2 regions of the Mesorhizobium sp. PUT5 genome follow, and region 2 is predicted to be linked to the other one. Evidence: predicted binding sites of a transcription regulator. Region 2 holds the regulator's gene; the other holds the start of a gene.

Region 1 (7,981 bases), 1.8 Mb from region 2:
GGTGCCGAAGTCGGCTGCCAGGGCGAGGTGGGATCGGCTTCGGCGATGGCCGCCGCCGGCCTGTGCGCGGTCATGGGCGGCACGCCCGAGCAGGTCGAGAACGCGGCGGAGATCGCACTGGAGCATCATCTGGGCATGACCTGCGACCCCGTAGCCGGATTGGTGCAGGTGCCCTGCATCGAGCGCAACGCTCTCGGCGCGGTCAAGGCGGTGACGGCCGCCTCCCTTGCCATCAAGGGCGATGGAACACATTTTGTTCCGCTCGACGCGGCGATAGAGACCATGCGCCAGACCGGGCTGGACATGAACGAGAAATACAAGGAGACCAGCCTGGGCGGCCTTGCGGTCAATGTGGTGGAGTGCTGATGCGCCGCATGTGGAGAAACGGTTCAGGCCGTTGACGCGCGTCGGCGGCGGGCTAACGTGAAGCCATGGCTCTCAACCTGATAAAATTGTGCGTCGGCTGCGACAGCGTCGAGGACCTTGAGGAGTGGATCGCCTTCAGGCTCGACGAATGCCGACGGGCCGGGCAGCCCGTGGAGCAGTACCATACCACCCGTATGGTGCCGACGCGTGGCGCCGAGATCGTGGACGGCGGCTCGCTCTACTGGGTCATCAAGGGCTCGGTGCAATGCCGCCAGCTCATCACGGAGATCCGGCCCTTCACCGATGCCGAGGGCATCGGCCGTTGCCGCCTCGTGCTCGATCCGCATGTCGTGCGCACGCAGTGGCAGCCGCGTCGGGCCTTCCAGGGCTGGCGCTATCTGAAGCCTGAGGATGCGCCCGCCGACCTCGGAACGGGGCGCTCGGCGCTGGCCGAGATGCCTGCGAAGCTCAGACAGGACCTGGCCGAACTCGGCCTTCTGTGAGGCGCCGGCCTGGGGGCCATAACAAAAAAGCCGCCCCGAAGGACGGCTTTTTTGTTTTCGGCGGAAACCCCGAATTACTTGATCTTGGTTTCCTTGAACTCGACGTGCTTCTTGGCGACCGGATCGTACTTGCGAAACGACAGCTTCTCGGTCTTGGTGCGGCTGTTCTTGCTCGTCACGTAGAAGAAGCCGGTATCGGCGGTCGAAAGAAGCTTGATCTTGATGTTTGCGGCTTTGGCCATGATGTCAGTCCGTTGATGTCTGGGGTTCGAGCCGCAGGAGCACGGGCACGGCGCCCGGGCGCGGGAAACTTGGCGCGACACATAAAGAATGCGCCCGGAAAGTCAAGCCTTCGTGTCCCTCGTCGCCCGGCCGGACCGGCTCTCAGCTTGTGTGGGCAATGAGCTTGTTCACCGTCTCGGGGAAGAAATCGGGGCCGGCGCGGCGCTTGCCGAACATCATGTCGTATTGAAGGTAGCGAAAATCGCGGATCGCCGGGTCGGTCTCCTTTTGCTGCGCCCAGTCGGGCGTCGCCTCGCCATTGGCGTCGAAGAGCACGTTGCGGTCGACGATGCGGTAGCGTTCGCTGAGCGCGCCGAGGAAGCCCGTGTAGTAGGGGTGGGTGATGCCCGCCGCCTTGAGCACGTGGAAGGGCAGCAGGGCAGGGCTGATCGCGCCGGTCTGCTCGACCGGGCCGGTCCTGTTCGACCACAGCACCAGCGGGGTATTGTGGTGCCTGAGCATCTGGTCGGGGGCTTCCTTGCGGGGCGCGACGTTGTTCTTGAGGAAGCCGGTCTCGACATAGACGGGGCCGAGCGGGGGCAGGTGGTCGCCGAAGAAAGCGATCACGGTCGGCCGGTCGCGATTCTTAGCCCAGTCGATCAGGCGCTGCAGGCCGCGGTCGGCATCGGCTGCGCCCTCCGCATAGCTCTGCAGCGAATCGCGTGCCCACTGACTGGTGGAAGCCTGCACTGCGTGGGCGGCGTCTGGGTAGCGATTGGGCTCGTAAGGCCCATGGTTCTGGAGGCTTACGGCAAAGAAGAAGAACGGCGCGTCCGTCTCCTCGCCCTCGCGGATGATCTCGTCGGTCATCGATTCGTCGGAGGCCAGCGGCCCGCGCTTGATCATGGGCGGCAGGTTCTCCTCCGACTTGAAATCGTCGAAGCCGAAATCCTGGTAGACGTTGCCACGGTTCCAGAACCAGTTGGTGCCGGGGTGAATGGCCCGCGCCTCGTAGCCCTCGCTCTTCAGGAAGGTGGCCAGCGAGGGAACCGGCGCGCGCACATATTGCTGGTAGGGAATCGAGCCGGCCGGCAGGAACGCGTTGGAAAAGCCCGTCAGCGCCTCAAACTCGACATTGGCCGTCATGCCGCCGAATTCCGGCGAGAACACCGAACCCGATTGCAGCGACCGCACCGTCGGAATCGGGTCCGGCGTGATGGTGACGCCCGGCAGTTCCGTCGGATCCCAGAAGGATTCGCTCATCACGATAATGATGTCCGGCTTATCCGCCGGCACCGAGGCTGTGACCTGGGGCTTGGCGATGGCCGCGATGGCCTTGTCGGAATAGCCGGCGGGTGCCGTGACATGCGCCATCGGCACGTTGAGCGCGAAGGCCAGCGCGAACCCGTTGGAGTTGTAGTTCTCCTTCTGGTCCCACATCATCGGGATGATGTTCAGCCGGTCTCGCGTCCACGAGAATGTGGCGTAGTCCATGATGGAGACGAAAGAGGCCAGCAACGGGATGCACAATGCCAGCCGGGCGGCACGGCCCCGGTAGCTCATGACGCGGATTCGGCGGCAGCACTGACGCCAGGCGAAGATGAGCAGAGCCAGGACGCCTGCCAGCCCGGCGACCATGGCCAGGCCTGTCAGCGGCCTCTCACGGACCAGAAGCGGCAGAAGGTCGACGATCTGGCGAGCGAAGAGGAAATCGGTCGGATAGAGCGGATCGCCCAGATAGTGCGATTTCTGATGGCCGATGAAGGCCAGCGTCAGCGTCAGCGGCGCCACCAGGATCAGCGCCTGATATGCGCGGCCCAGCAACGCGTCCAGCGCGATCACCGTCAGCGTGAAAAGCACGATCGTCGTCCAGCCCGGCTTGAACGGCTGCAGGAAGAAGCCGGTCGTGGAGCCGAAATCACCCCGAAAAATCAGTTCGATGGCAAAGACGAGGGTGGCCGAAGCCAGAAGCGAATAGAAGCCGTAGCGGGCTGCGGGCCAAATCCGTGCGCTCCGCATTCCGGCGCGTGGCGGAATGCTCGTGCCCGCAGATGCGGCCATTGCTGTGTTTGCTCTGCCCGTCGCCAACTCCAACTCCCGGAACGCACGCGAAAATATGTCATTTAACTGTCATGAAACCGTCACGCAAACCCGGCGGTTGCGGCAAAAGCGGGACAAGCCGGCAAAAAATAGTGTCTGCCTTTAATCATGCGTGAGCGGCCCACGGCCTGCCGGCCGGCGGGACCCCGGCCGTCGGCGGGCTTGACTTGGCGGGGCCGCTTGCGCCACAGGCAGGCATCGAGAGACGGAACGGGGTCAGCAACATGGCGATCGCATTCACCTTTCCCGGACAGGGCAGCCAGGCCGTCGGCATGGGCAAGGACCTGGCCGATGCGTTCCCCGAGGCGCGGCGCGTCTTCGAGGAGGTCGACGAGGCGCTGGGCGAGAAGCTTTCCGCCGTTATCTGGGAAGGCCCGGAGGAGACGCTGACGCTGACGGCCAACGCCCAGCCGGCGCTCATGGCGGTTTCGCTCGCTGCCGTCAGGGCGCTGGAAGCGCGCGGCTTTTCGCTGAAGGACAAGGTCTCCTACGTCGCCGGCCACTCGCTCGGCGAGTATTCGGCGCTTGCCGCCGCAGGCTTCGTTTCCGTGGCCGATGCGGCGCGGCTCCTGCGCATCCGCGGCAACGCCATGCAGTCCGCCGTGCCTGTGGGCGAGGGCGCCATGGCCGCCATCATCGGGCTGGAGCAGGCCGACGTCGAAGCCGCCTGCGCCGAAGCCGCGAAGGGATCGGTTTGCCAGGTGGCCAACGACAATGGCGGCGGGCAGCTCGTCATCTCCGGCGCCAGGGCGGCGGTCGAACTGGCCGCCAGGCTGTGCACCGAAAAGGGCGCCAAGCGCGCGTTGATGCTGCAGGTGTCGGCACCCTTCCATTGCGCGCTGATGGCGCCGGCCGCCGAAGCGATGCGCGAGGCACTGGCCGGCGTGAAGAAAATTGCGCCGGCCGTGCCGGTCGTGTCGAACGTGTCCGTTGCGCCGACGAGCGATCCCGAAACCATCGCCAGCCGCCTGGTCGAGCAGGTGACGGGCCGCGTGCGCTGGCGCGAGACGGTGGAATGGTTCGGCGCCAACGGCATGACTACGCTCTACGAGGTGGGCGCGGGCAAGGTGCTGTCAGGCCTGGCCCGGCGCATCAACCGCGACATCGCCACGGCTTCCGTCGGCACGCCTGCCGACGTGGACGCGGCGCTGGCGACTTTGGGCTGACCTGTTACATTCGACCTCTCTTACCGGGAGAGCGTTCCAAGGAGACAACAATGTTCGATCTGACCGGCCGCAAGGCGCTTGTCACCGGGGCGACGGGTGGCATCGGCGAAGCGATCGCGCGCGTGCTGCACGCGCAGGGAGCGACCGTCGGGCTGCATGGCACCCGCATGGAGAGGCTCGAGGCGTTGGCTGCCGAACTGGGCGACCGGGTGAAGCTCTTCCCGGCGAATCTGTCCGACCGCGACGAAGTCAAGGCGCTCGGCCAGAAGGCGGAAGCCGAACTGGAGGGAGTGGACATCCTCGTCAACAACGCCGGCATCACCAGGGACGGGCTGTTCGTGCGCATGTCCGACGCGGACTGGGATTCGGTGATGGAGGTGAACCTGACCGCCGTGTTCCGCCTGACCCGGGAACTCACCCATCCGATGATGCGCCGCCGCCACGGCCGCATCATCAACATCACCTCCGTGGTCGGCGTGACCGGAAACCCTGGCCAGGCGAACTATTGCGCTTCCAAGGCCGGCATGATCGGCTTTTCCAAGTCGTTGGCCCAGGAGATCGCGACCCGCAGCGTGACCGTCAACTGCGTCGCGCCGGGCTTCATCGAATCGGCCATGACCGACAAGCTGAACGACAAGCAGAAAGAGGCCATCATGGCCGCCATCCCCACCAGGCGGATGGGGACCGGCGCCGAGGTCGCCTCGGCGGTCGCCTATCTCGCTTCGGACGAGGCAGCCTATGTCACAGGCCAGACGCTGCACGTCAACGGCGGCATGGCGATGATCTGACCGATCCGGCATTGGTCGAGGCAAATCCGGAGTAGCAACCCTGGGGACAGGAAACGACGGGGCGGGGAAAAAGCCCGGCCCCGCTTGGAGCCAGCGACGTTTTCGTGTAATGCGGCCCGCAACCCGGGGGTTTTCGGGCGACCGTGGCCAGCCTGGCAGCGTTTCCGGCAGGCCCATCTTTCAGCTTGATTAGGGGCAACATGCCCGCTAACGAAGACAAACAAACTTGAAGACGAGGATGCCCATATGAGTGACACCGCAGAGCGCGTCAAAAAGATCGTCATCGAACATCTTGGCGTCGACGCCGATAAGGTGACGGAGCAGGCCAGCTTCATCGACGATCTGGGCGCAGACAGCCTCGACACGGTCGAACTTGTCATGGCGTTCGAAGAAGAATTCGGTGTCGAGATCCCGGACGATGCGGCCGAGACCATTCTCACGGTCGGCGATGCCGTGAAGTACATCGACAAGGCTTCGGCCTGATTTCCAACGCAGTCGCCGCTGAAGAGTATCTGCGATGAGACGCGTCGTCGTTACGGGTCTCGGCCTGCTGTCGCCTTTCGGCGTCGGGGCCGAGCACGGTTGGAAAGAGCTTCTGACCGGCCGCAGCGCGGCAACGCGCGTCACCAGCTTCGAGGTGGACGATCTTGCCTGCAAGATCGCCCACGTCATACCGCGGGGCGACGGCTCCGGCGCCACCTTCAATCCCGAATCGGTCCTTGAAGCCAAGGAACTGCGCAAGATCGGCGACTTCATCCTCTATGGGATCGCGGCCGCCGACGAGGCGCTGAAGGATTCGGGCTGGCAGCCGAAGACGCATGAAGAACAATGCGCCACCGGCGTCATGATCGGCTCCGGCATCGGCGGCATCGAAGGCATCGCCGAGAACGCGCTCATCCTGCATGATCGCGGCCCTCGTCGTATCAGCCCCTTCTTCATTCCCGGCAACATCATCAACCTGGTGTCCGGGCAGGTCTCGATCCGGCATGGGCTGAAAGGCCCGAACCACGCCGTGGTCACCGCCTGCTCCACCGGCGCGCACGCGATCGGCGATGCGGCGCGGCTGATCCAGTTCGGCGATGCCGACGTGATGCTGGCAGGCGGCGCCGAGGCGCCGGTGACGCGGCTTTCTCTGGCCGGCTTCGCGGCCTGCCGCGCGCTCTCCACCGAGCGCAACGACGCGCCTGAAAAGGCGTCGCGCCCCTATGATCGCGACCGCGACGGCTTCGTCATGGGCGAGGGCGCCGGCGTCGTGGTCCTGGAGGAACTGGAGCACGCCAAGGCGCGCGGCGCCAAGATTTATGCCGAGGTTACCGGCTACGGCATGACCGGCGACGCCTACCACATCACCGCTCCGGCCGAAGATGGCGACGGCGCGTTCCGTTGCATGAGCGCTGCACTGAAGCGTGCGGGACTGAAGCCCGCCGACATCGACTATATCAACGCCCACGGCACCTCGACCATGGCCGACACGATCGAGCTCGGCGCCGTCGAGCGCCTGGTCGGCGATGCCGCCCCGAAAGTGTCGATGTCGTCCACCAAGTCGTCGATCGGCCATCTGCTCGGTGCGGCGGGAGCGGCCGAGGCGATCTTTTCCATTCTGGCCATCCGCGACAACATCGCGCCGGCCACCATCAATCTGGACAATCCCGAGCGCGAGACGCAGATCGATCTCGTGCCGAACACGCCGCGCAAGCGGCAGATCGACGTCGCGCTCTCCAATTCCTTCGGCTTCGGCGGCACCAACGCCTCGCTCGTCTTCCAGCGATACAATGGCTGATCCGCGTGCCGGGAAGGCCCTGCCGGAAATTTTGCCATATTCCCTCCTACTCTGCAGTCGGGGAATCGCCGGAAGAACAAGCGGTAGGGTGCCATGAACACCAGTCCTGCGGACAATGAGGGAAACGCCCGTCCCGCTGCGCCCTTCGTGCCGAAGACGGCGAGCGAGGCGTTGCGGCCCGAGGCCGGCACGCCCCCTCCGCCCAGGCGCTCGCGCGCGTCGCGCAGCCAGACGGTGGTGTTCCTGAATTTCCTTTTTTCCTGCATCGTTCTGGTCATCCTGGCGGTGGGCGCCGCGCTTTATTTCGGCCGACAGGCCTTCAACGAACCCGGCTCTTCGGCCGGTGGCGGCACCGTGCTGGTCAAGCCCAGCATGCGGGTGGCCGAAATCGCCGACCAACTGGAGCGGCGCGGCCTCATCAGCGACGCGCGCATATTCCGCATCGGCGTGCGTGCCTATGGCAATGATTCCGCGTTGAAGGCAGGCGAATATGCGATCGATCCGCACGCCTCGATGCACGACATCATGGACCTGATGAAAAGCGGCAAGTCGGTGATGTATTCGTTGACCATCCCCGAGGGACTGACGGTCGAACAGGCATTCGAACGCATCGCGTCCCAGGCCGAATTGACCGGCGACATGCCGGCTGAGTTGCCGCAGGAAGGCAGCCTCGCCACCGACACGCTACGTTTCACGCGCGGCGCCACGCGCCAGCAGATGGTCGACAAGCTGCTGGCCGACCAGAAGAAACTGGTGGAGGAGGTATGGACGCGTCGCGTGCCCGACCTGCCGATCGCCAATGTCGAGGATTTCGTCACCCTGGCTTCGATCGTGGAGAAGGAGACCGGCCGCAGCGACGAGCGTTCGCGCGTCGCCGCCGTGTTCCTGAACAGGCTGGCCAAGGGCATGCGCCTGCAATCGGACCCGACCATCATCTACGGGCTGTTCGGCGGCAAGGGCAAGCCGGCCGATCGGCCGATCTATCAATCCGACATCGACAAGGCCACGCCCTACAACACCTATCAGATCAATGGCCTGCCGCCGACGCCGATCGCC
Region 2 (7,981 bases):
AGGCCAAGATCGAGGTGAAGAACCTCAATTTCTACTATGGCGAGTCCAGGGCGCTGAAGGACATCGGTCTGGAGCTGCCGGAGCGCAGCGTCACCGCCTTCATCGGCCCGTCAGGCTGCGGCAAGTCAACGCTGCTGCGCGTGCTCAACCGCATCTATGAGCTTTACCCGAAGCAGCGGGCCGAGGGCCAGGTGCTGCTCGACGGCGAGAACATCCTCGACCGCTCGCAGGATCTAAATCTTCTGCGCACCAAGATCGGCATGGTGTTCCAGAAGCCGACGCCGTTCCCCATGTCGATCTACGAGAACATCGCCTTCGGCATCCGGCTCTACGAGAAGCTGTCGAAGGCCGAGATCGACGTGCGGGTGGAGGAGGCGCTGGTGCGCGCAGCGCTCTGGGGCGAGGTCAAGGACAAGCTCCATGCCAGCGGCCTTTCGCTGTCCGGCGGCCAGCAGCAGCGCCTGTGCATCGCCCGCACCGTGGCGGTGAAGCCGGAGGTTATCCTGCTCGACGAGCCGGCCTCGGCGCTCGATCCGCTCTCGACGGCCAAGATCGAGGAACTGATCGACGAGTTGCAGGCCGACTACACCATCGTCATCGTCACCCACAACATGCAGCAGGCGGCGCGCGTCTCCAGCCAGACCGCCTTCATGTATCTGGGCGAACTGATCGAGTTCGACCGCACCGAGAAGATCTTCACGTCGCCGCGCGAGAAGCGCACGCAGGACTACATCACCGGCCGGTTCGGCTGACGGCCCACGCAGACGAGGACACGACCATGATGGAACATACCGTCGCCTCCTTCGACGAGGACCTGAAGCAGATCGGCGGCCTGATCCGCGGCATGGGCGAACTCGCCGGCACCATGGTGGCCGACGCCACGCGGGCGCTGACCCATTCCGACACCGCGCTGGCCCAGCGCGTCGTCTCCGACGATGCCGTCATGGATGCGCGCCAGCGCGAGCTGGATACGCGCGCCATCACCCTGATCGCCAAGCGCCAGCCGATGGCCCACGACCTGCGCGCGGTGATCGGCGCCATCCGCATGGCCGGCGACCTCGAGCGCATCGGCGACCTCGCCAAGAACATCGCCAAGCGGATCGACGCGGTCGGGCAGGGCGCCGTGCCGCGCGAGCTGTCGCATTCGATCGATTCCATGGCCGATCTCGTGCTGGCGCAGGTCGGCGGCGTGATCGAGGACTATGTGGCGGGCGACGCGCCGGCGCTTGCCCAGTTGCGCGACGACGACGAACGCATCGACGAGAAGTACACCTCCGTGTTCCGCGAGCTGTTGACCTATATGATGGAGGACCCGCGCAACATCACCGCCTGCACGCATCTTCTGTTCTGCGCCAAGAATTTGGAGCGCATCGGCGACCATGTCACCAACATCGCCGAGAATGCCTATTATGTGCTGACGGGCGAGCAACTGCCGCCGAACCGGCCGAAGCTCGACGAGACGGCCATGTCGGTGCCGGCGAGCTGAGACGCGAGGACGGAGAGGCGCATGATCGCACCACGCATCATGGTGGTGGAGGACGAGGAGCCGCTTGGCGTCCTGCTCCGCTACAATCTGGAATCGGAAGGCTATCAGGTCGAGGTGGTGACGCGCGGCGACGAGGCGGAGATCCGGCTCCAGGAGCACGTGCCGGACCTTCTGGTGCTCGACTGGATGGTGCCGGCCGTCTCCGGCATCGAATTGTGCCGCCGGCTGCGCATGCGGCCCCAGACCGAGCGGCTGCCGGTCATCATGCTGACGGCGCGCGGCGAGGAAAGCGACCGCGTGCGCGGCCTGTCCACCGGCGCCGACGACTATCTGGTCAAGCCCTTCTCGATGCCGGAGTTCATGGCGCGGGTGAAGGCGCTGCTGCGCCGCGCCAAGCCCGAAGTGCTCTCGTCCGTGCTGAAGGTCGGCGACATCATGCTCGACCGCGAGCAGCACCGCGTCTACCGCAAGAAGAGCGAGATCAGGCTCGGGCCGACCGAATTCCGCCTGCTGGAGTTCATGATGCAGCATCCGGGGCGCGTCTTTTCGCGGGCGCAACTGCTCGACAATGTCTGGGGCGAGACGATCTACATCGACGAGCGCACGGTGGACGTGCATGTCGGACGGTTGCGCAAGGCGGTCAATGACGGCCGGCTGCCCGACGTCATCCGCACCATCCGCGGCGCAGGCTACGCCATAAAGGAAGACTGAGGGGCTGTTCGCGCCGCTTCGCCCGTTGCCGGGCCCGGGGCCGGGCCGGGCGCGAAGATCTCGTTGTCCACGAAGGTCAGCGCGCGCATGGCGCACCCTTCGCGGATCAGCGCCAGCTCGTCCGGCTCGGTGTCGAAGGAGATCGATTCCGAATGCTGGCCGCCCGCCGTCTGGGCGATCGCCCGGCGCAGGGCCGGCTCGATGAGGTCGAAGGCGCGCGCGCCGACGCCCACCATGGTGACGGGCGCCGGGTCGATCAGCGCGAACAGGTTGCCCAGGCCGAATCCCAGCGCCGTGCCGGCCTTGCGGTAGGCCTCGCGTTCCGGCCCGTCCGCCGCGCGCGCCCGCTGCGCCAGCGCCAGCATGTCCGCCTCGGCGATGTCGGCGGCCGGCGGCGTGTCCTCGCCCAGGCCATGGGCGTTGCGCCAGATCGCGTAGTTGCCGGCATAGGCCTCCACGCAGCCGCGCCGTCCGCAGCGGCACAGCGCGCCGCCCGGGCGGTGGATCATGTGGCCGAACTCGCCGCCGGAGGAATGGGTGCCGGCGAACAGTTCGCCGTTGAGCACGATGCCCATGCCGATGCCGTGCGACAAAAGCATGGCGATGAAGTCGTGCCTATAGCGGTCGGTGCCGCGCCAGCGCAGCGCCACGGCCATCATGTTGCAGTCGTTCTCGATCGTGGTCGGAATGCCGAAGGCCGTCTCCAGCGCGTCGGCGAGGGCGATGTCGGTGTGCGGCGTGATCGGCGACCACAGCATGGTGCGGGCGTGCGAATCCGTGATGCCCTGCACCGCCAGCGCGATGCGCAGCACCCGCCTGCCGGAAAGCGCCGGGTCGCCGAGATGCCGGCGCATGATCGCGACGCATTCGCCCACCAGTTCCTCGCGCGGCAGGGCCAGCGTGTCCAGCCGCCGCTGTTCCTCGGAAATGATGCTGCCGGCGTAGTCGATGACGGCGACGGCCAGGAAATTCAGCGACAGCACCGCGGTGACCACGGCCGCGGCCGCCGCATCCAGCTCCAGCCCGATCTGGGGCCGGCCGCGCTTCAGCGGCGCGGGGCCGCTGCCGCGCTGGACGAGGATTCCCTCGCCGATGAGGTCGGAGGAGATCGCCGAGATCGTCGAGTTGCTCAGGCCTGTGATCGAGGCGATCTCGGTGCGCGACGGCTCGCCGCTGCGCCGAACGGCCCCTATCACCATGGCGCGGTTGCGCCGGCGAAGATCGTCATGGCGGATGCCCACCGTCATTGCCTTACCGTCTCCTTGGCCGCGCCCCTGATCCACCAGGGCTGCCGGCGCCGGAGCGAAATAGTGGCAGAAGCAGGCCGTGCTGTCATACATTATTTCGAGACTCGAAAAAAAATTCGCGACATTGTGAACCCCGTTGACAGGCCGCCCGGCTTGCGTCACACTTTTTTCGAAGCTCGAAAAAAAGAGCTTTGGCGTGGACCCGGGATCGGAAGCCCCGGGCCGGTTCACAGGCGCCTTGGGCGCAGGGAGGAAATCATGAGGAAATTCACTGCCGCCATACTTGCCGGCGCGGCGATGTCGCTGACGCTGGTTTCCGTCGCCGAGGCCAAGGACAAGGTCATCGGCGTTTCGTGGTCCAACTTCCAGGAGGAGCGCTGGAAGACCGACGAGGCCGCGATGAAGAAGGCCATCGAGGCCGCCGGCGACAAATACATCTCCGCCGACGCGCAGTCATCCGCCGCCAAGCAGCTTACGGATGTCGAGAGCCTGATCGGGCAGGGCGCCAACGCGCTCATCATCCTGGCGCAGGACGCCTCGGCGATCGGGCCTGCCGTGCAGAAGGCGCTGGACGAGGGCATCCCGGTGGTCGGATATGACCGCCTGATCGAGAACAAGGACGTCTTCTACCTGACCTTCGACAACAAGGAGGTCGGCCGCCTGCAGGCCAAGGGCGTCTTCGCCGTCAAGCCGGAAGGCAATTACGCCTTCATCAAGGGCTCCTCCGCCGACCCGAATGCCGACTTCCTGTTCTCCGGCCAGATGGAGGTGCTGAAGGAGGCGATGGACGCCGGCAAGATCAAGAATGTCGGCGAGGCCTATACGGACGGCTGGCTGCCGGCCAACGCGCAGAAGAACATGGAGCAGATCCTGACCGCCAACGACAACAAGGTCGACGCGGTCGTGGCGTCCAACGACGGCACCGCCGGCGGCGCCATCGCCGCGCTGCAGGCGCAGGGCCTTGCGGGCTCTGTGCCGGTGTCGGGCCAGGACGGCGACCATGCCGCGCTGAACCGCATCGCGCTCGGCACCCAGACCGTGTCGGTGTGGAAGGATGCGCGCGAACTCGGCAAGAACGCCGCCGAGATCGCCTCCGAGATGGCCGACGGCAAGAAGATGACCGACATCGCCAATGTGCAGGACTTCACCACGCCGGGCGGCAACACCGTCAAGTCGGTGTTCCTGAAGCCGGTCGCCATCACCAAGGACAACCTCAACGTGGTGATCGACGCCGGCTGGATCGGCAAGGACGAGGTGTGCTCGGGCGTCAAGGCGGGCAGCGTCGCCGCCTGCGACTGAGGCCGGAGCGCGATCCTGGAGAACATGGGACGCCGCGGCCCTGCAGCCGCGGCGTTTTTCTTCCGGGCGGGCGGCCCGGGCGGGGCTTCTAACGGAGCCGGAAAATCCATAGGATCGGCTGCCGCAACCGCGCCAGACGGCACCGGCGGGAGGAGATCATGACCGACACCACCACCAACGATCCGCTCGACCGGGCGCGCGCGGCCGATATCGGCGCGTTCGGCCGGTTCCTCAAGGCGACCGAACTGGACACGCGCATGCTGGGCATGGTGGCGGCGCTGATCGCCATCTGGGTCGTCCTGCATGTGCTGTCGGGCGGCCTGTTCCTGACGCCGCGCAATCTGTGGAACCTGTCGGTCCAGTCGTCGTCGGTCGCCATCATGGCCACCGGCATGGTGCTGGTGATCGTGACGCGCAACATCGACCTGTCGGTCGGCTCGCTGGAGGGCGTGCTCGGCATGGTCATGGGCGTCATGCAGGCCGAGATACTGATCCGCACCGTCGGCCTGCCGCTCGGCGATCCCTGGATCTGGGTGATCGCGCTGGCCTGTGGCCTGCTGCTCGGCCTCGCCATCGGCGCCTTCCAGGGTTTCGTCATCGCCTATCTGGAGGTGCCCTCCTTCATCGTCACGCTGGGCGGCCTGCTGGTTTGGCGCGGCGCGGCCTGGTGGATCACCAGCGGGCGCACCGTGGCGCCGCTCGACGCCACCTTCCAGCTCATGGGCGGCGGGCCGCAGGGCTCCATCGGCGCGAACTGGAGCTGGATCGTCGGGCTGGTGGCCTGCGCCGCCGTGGTGGGGCTGCTGCTCAACGGCCGCCGGCAGCGCAAGCGCTTCAAGTTTCCGCTGCGGCCGGTCTGGGCCGAAACCTTCCTCGGCGCGGTGGTCTGCGCCGTCATCCTCGGCGCGGTGTGGATCGCCAACTCGTATCCGTGGCCGGTCGGCATCGTCAACAGATACGCCGCCGCCCGCAACATCACCGTTCCCGAAGGCGGCCTGTTCATCGCCCACGGCATCGCCATCCCGGTGCTGATGGCGGTGGCGGTCGGCATCGTCATGACCTTCGTCACCAATCGCACCCGCTTCGGCCGCTACGTCTTCGCCATCGGCGGCAATCCGGAGGCGGCCAACCTGGCCGGCATCAACACGCGCTGGATCACGGTCAAGGTGTTCATGATCATGGGCGTGCTGGCGGCGCTGAGCGCGGCGATCTCCTCGGCGCGGCTCAACGCCTCCACCAACGCGCTGGGCACGCTGGACGAGCTTCTGGTCATCGCGGCGGCCGTCATCGGCGGCACCTCGCTGGCCGGCGGCTCCGGCACGGTGCTGGGCGCCATGCTGGGTGCGCTGCTGATGCAGTCGCTGCAATCGGGCATGGTGCTGCTGGGCATCGATTCGCCGCTGCAGAGCATCGTCGTCGGCACAGTGCTGGTCATCGCCGTGTGGCTCGACACCGTCTACCGCAAGCGCGTCTGAGGCAGGGAGGAACGATCATGGCCCACACCACGCAGGCCCGCACGCCCGACCAGCCGCCGCTGGTGGATCTGCGGAACATATCGATCGCCTTCGGCGGCATCCGCGCCGTGGACGACGCCTCCGTCGACCTCTATCCGGGCGAGGTGGTGGCGCTGCTCGGCCATAACGGCGCCGGCAAGTCGACGCTCATCAAAATCCTGTCGGGCGCCTACAAGCGCGACGCCGGCCAGATCTTCGTCAATGGCGAGGAGGCCACCATCGCCAACCCGCGCGACGCCAAGAAGTACGGCATCGAGACGATCTACCAGACCCTGGCGCTGGCCGACAATGTGGATGCGGCCGCCAACCTGTTCCTCGGACGCGAACTGATGACCGCCTGGGGGACGCTCGACGACGTCGCCATGGAGGCGGAGGCGCGCAAGGTGATGGGCCGGCTCAATCCACGCTTCCAGCGCTTCAAGGAGCCGGTCGTCAAGCTCTCGGGCGGCCAGCGGCAATCGGTGGCGATCGCGCGCGCCATCCTGTTCAACGCCCGCATCCTCATCATGGACGAGCCGACGGCGGCGCTCGGACCCCAGGAGACGGCGCAGGTCGGCGAACTGGTCAAGCAGCTCAAGGCCGACGGCATCGGCATCTTCCTCATCAGCCACGACATCCACGACGTGTTCGACCTCGCCGACCGCGTCTGCGTCATGAAGAACGGCCAGGTCGTCGGCACCGCGCGCACCCAGGACGTCACCAAGGACGAGGTGCTGGGGATGATAATCCTGGGCAAATGCCCGCCGGGGGCGGTTCCCGGACCCGGCGCGCTCAAGATCGCGGCCTGAGCGCCGCCCGCCCCTCCGGGACATCCGCATCGGCCGCCCGGTCATGCCGGCGGCCGGCCGGGCATTGTCTCGGCGCGCAAAATTGCTATGAAAGGCGGGGGATTGTTCTCACAGGTTGCGGCTGCCTTTGAAGAAGCTCTTTCCGATCGTCGCATTTGTCGCCGTCGCGCTGATCAGCCTTGCGATGGCCGGCTTCGCCTATTTCGCCACGCAGGAGGCGACACGCATCAAGTTCGAAGGCACGGCCGACGACGCCCTGAACCGCATCGAAAGCCGCATCGACCTGCAACTGTCGCTGCTGCGCGCGACCAAGGCCTTGTTCGAGGCCAATAGCGGCAAGGTCTCCCTGAAGGAATTCGAGACGTTCTACGATTCCCTGGATGTGGCCGACCATTTTGCCGGCCTGCACGGCGTCGGTTTCGTCCGGTTCGTGAAGGCCGGAGACGAAGCTTCCGTCGAACGGGAAATCAGCCTGAACTTCGGGTTCGAGCGTCCGGTCCATCCGCCGTCGGACCTGCCCTGGCGGGCTCCGGTCGTGCTGCTGGCGCCGTTCGATGCCAACAGCGACGCCGTCATAGGCTTCGACATGATGACCGATCCGGTACGCCGGGAGGCGATCGAGCGAGCCGTCAAGGACGACGCGCAGCATGCCACAAGGCGCCTGCTGATGGGCAAGAACACTGGTGCGGCCCGCAACTTCACCGGCTTTCTGGTCTTTGCCCGACTGGCCCCGGAGGCGAGCCAGGACGGCAGCGGCGCTCCGACGGGCGGGCTCGTCTACAATGCCTACCGCGCCCACGATCTGTTCCAGACCGCGCTCGCCAAGGCGCCGCTGCTGCCGGTGAATGTCGAGGTCTACGACGACGCCGTGGACCCGGACAATCTCGTGTTCCGCTCGGAGACGCCGCCGGCGCCATCCGGCGAATATCTGTCGGC

Evidence for each region. Region 2 encodes PhoB, which activates phosphate uptake and scavenging genes when phosphate is short. Its sites were predicted from a motif close to TGTCATNNANCTGTCAT; they were not measured.
Region 1: a site for PhoB is predicted at 3,209-3,225, ahead of ACTDI4_RS12555 (LTA synthase family protein). Genes of this name have one in related genera too.

The regions. Positions count from the first base shown of each region.
Region 1 is NZ_JBQOSO010000003.1:2,257,901-2,265,881, reverse strand. Features, by position in the region: gene ACTDI4_RS12570 (L-serine ammonia-lyase) at 1-366, shown strand, start outside; gene ACTDI4_RS12565 (DUF1489 family protein) at 432-869, shown strand; gene rpmG (50S ribosomal protein L33) at 944-1,111, opposite strand; gene ACTDI4_RS12555 (LTA synthase family protein) at 1,254-3,110, opposite strand; gene fabD (ACP S-malonyltransferase) at 3,416-4,357, shown strand; gene fabG (3-oxoacyl-[acyl-carrier-protein] reductase) at 4,408-5,145, shown strand; gene ACTDI4_RS12540 (acyl carrier protein) at 5,392-5,628, shown strand; gene fabF (beta-ketoacyl-ACP synthase II) at 5,663-6,925, shown strand; gene mltG (endolytic transglycosylase MltG) at 7,019-7,981, shown strand, end outside.
Region 2 is NZ_JBQOSO010000003.1:4,072,345-4,080,325, reverse strand. Features, by position in the region: gene pstB (phosphate ABC transporter ATP-binding protein PstB) at 1-752, shown strand, start outside; gene phoU (phosphate signaling complex protein PhoU) at 779-1,486, shown strand; gene phoB (phosphate regulon transcriptional regulator PhoB) at 1,508-2,197, shown strand; gene ACTDI4_RS21425 (ROK family protein) at 2,176-3,444, opposite strand; gene xylF (D-xylose ABC transporter substrate-binding protein) at 3,703-4,743, shown strand; gene ACTDI4_RS21415 (sugar ABC transporter permease) at 4,902-6,218, shown strand; gene ACTDI4_RS21410 (ATP-binding cassette domain-containing protein) at 6,236-7,045, shown strand; gene ACTDI4_RS21405 (CHASE domain-containing protein) at 7,173-7,981, shown strand, end outside.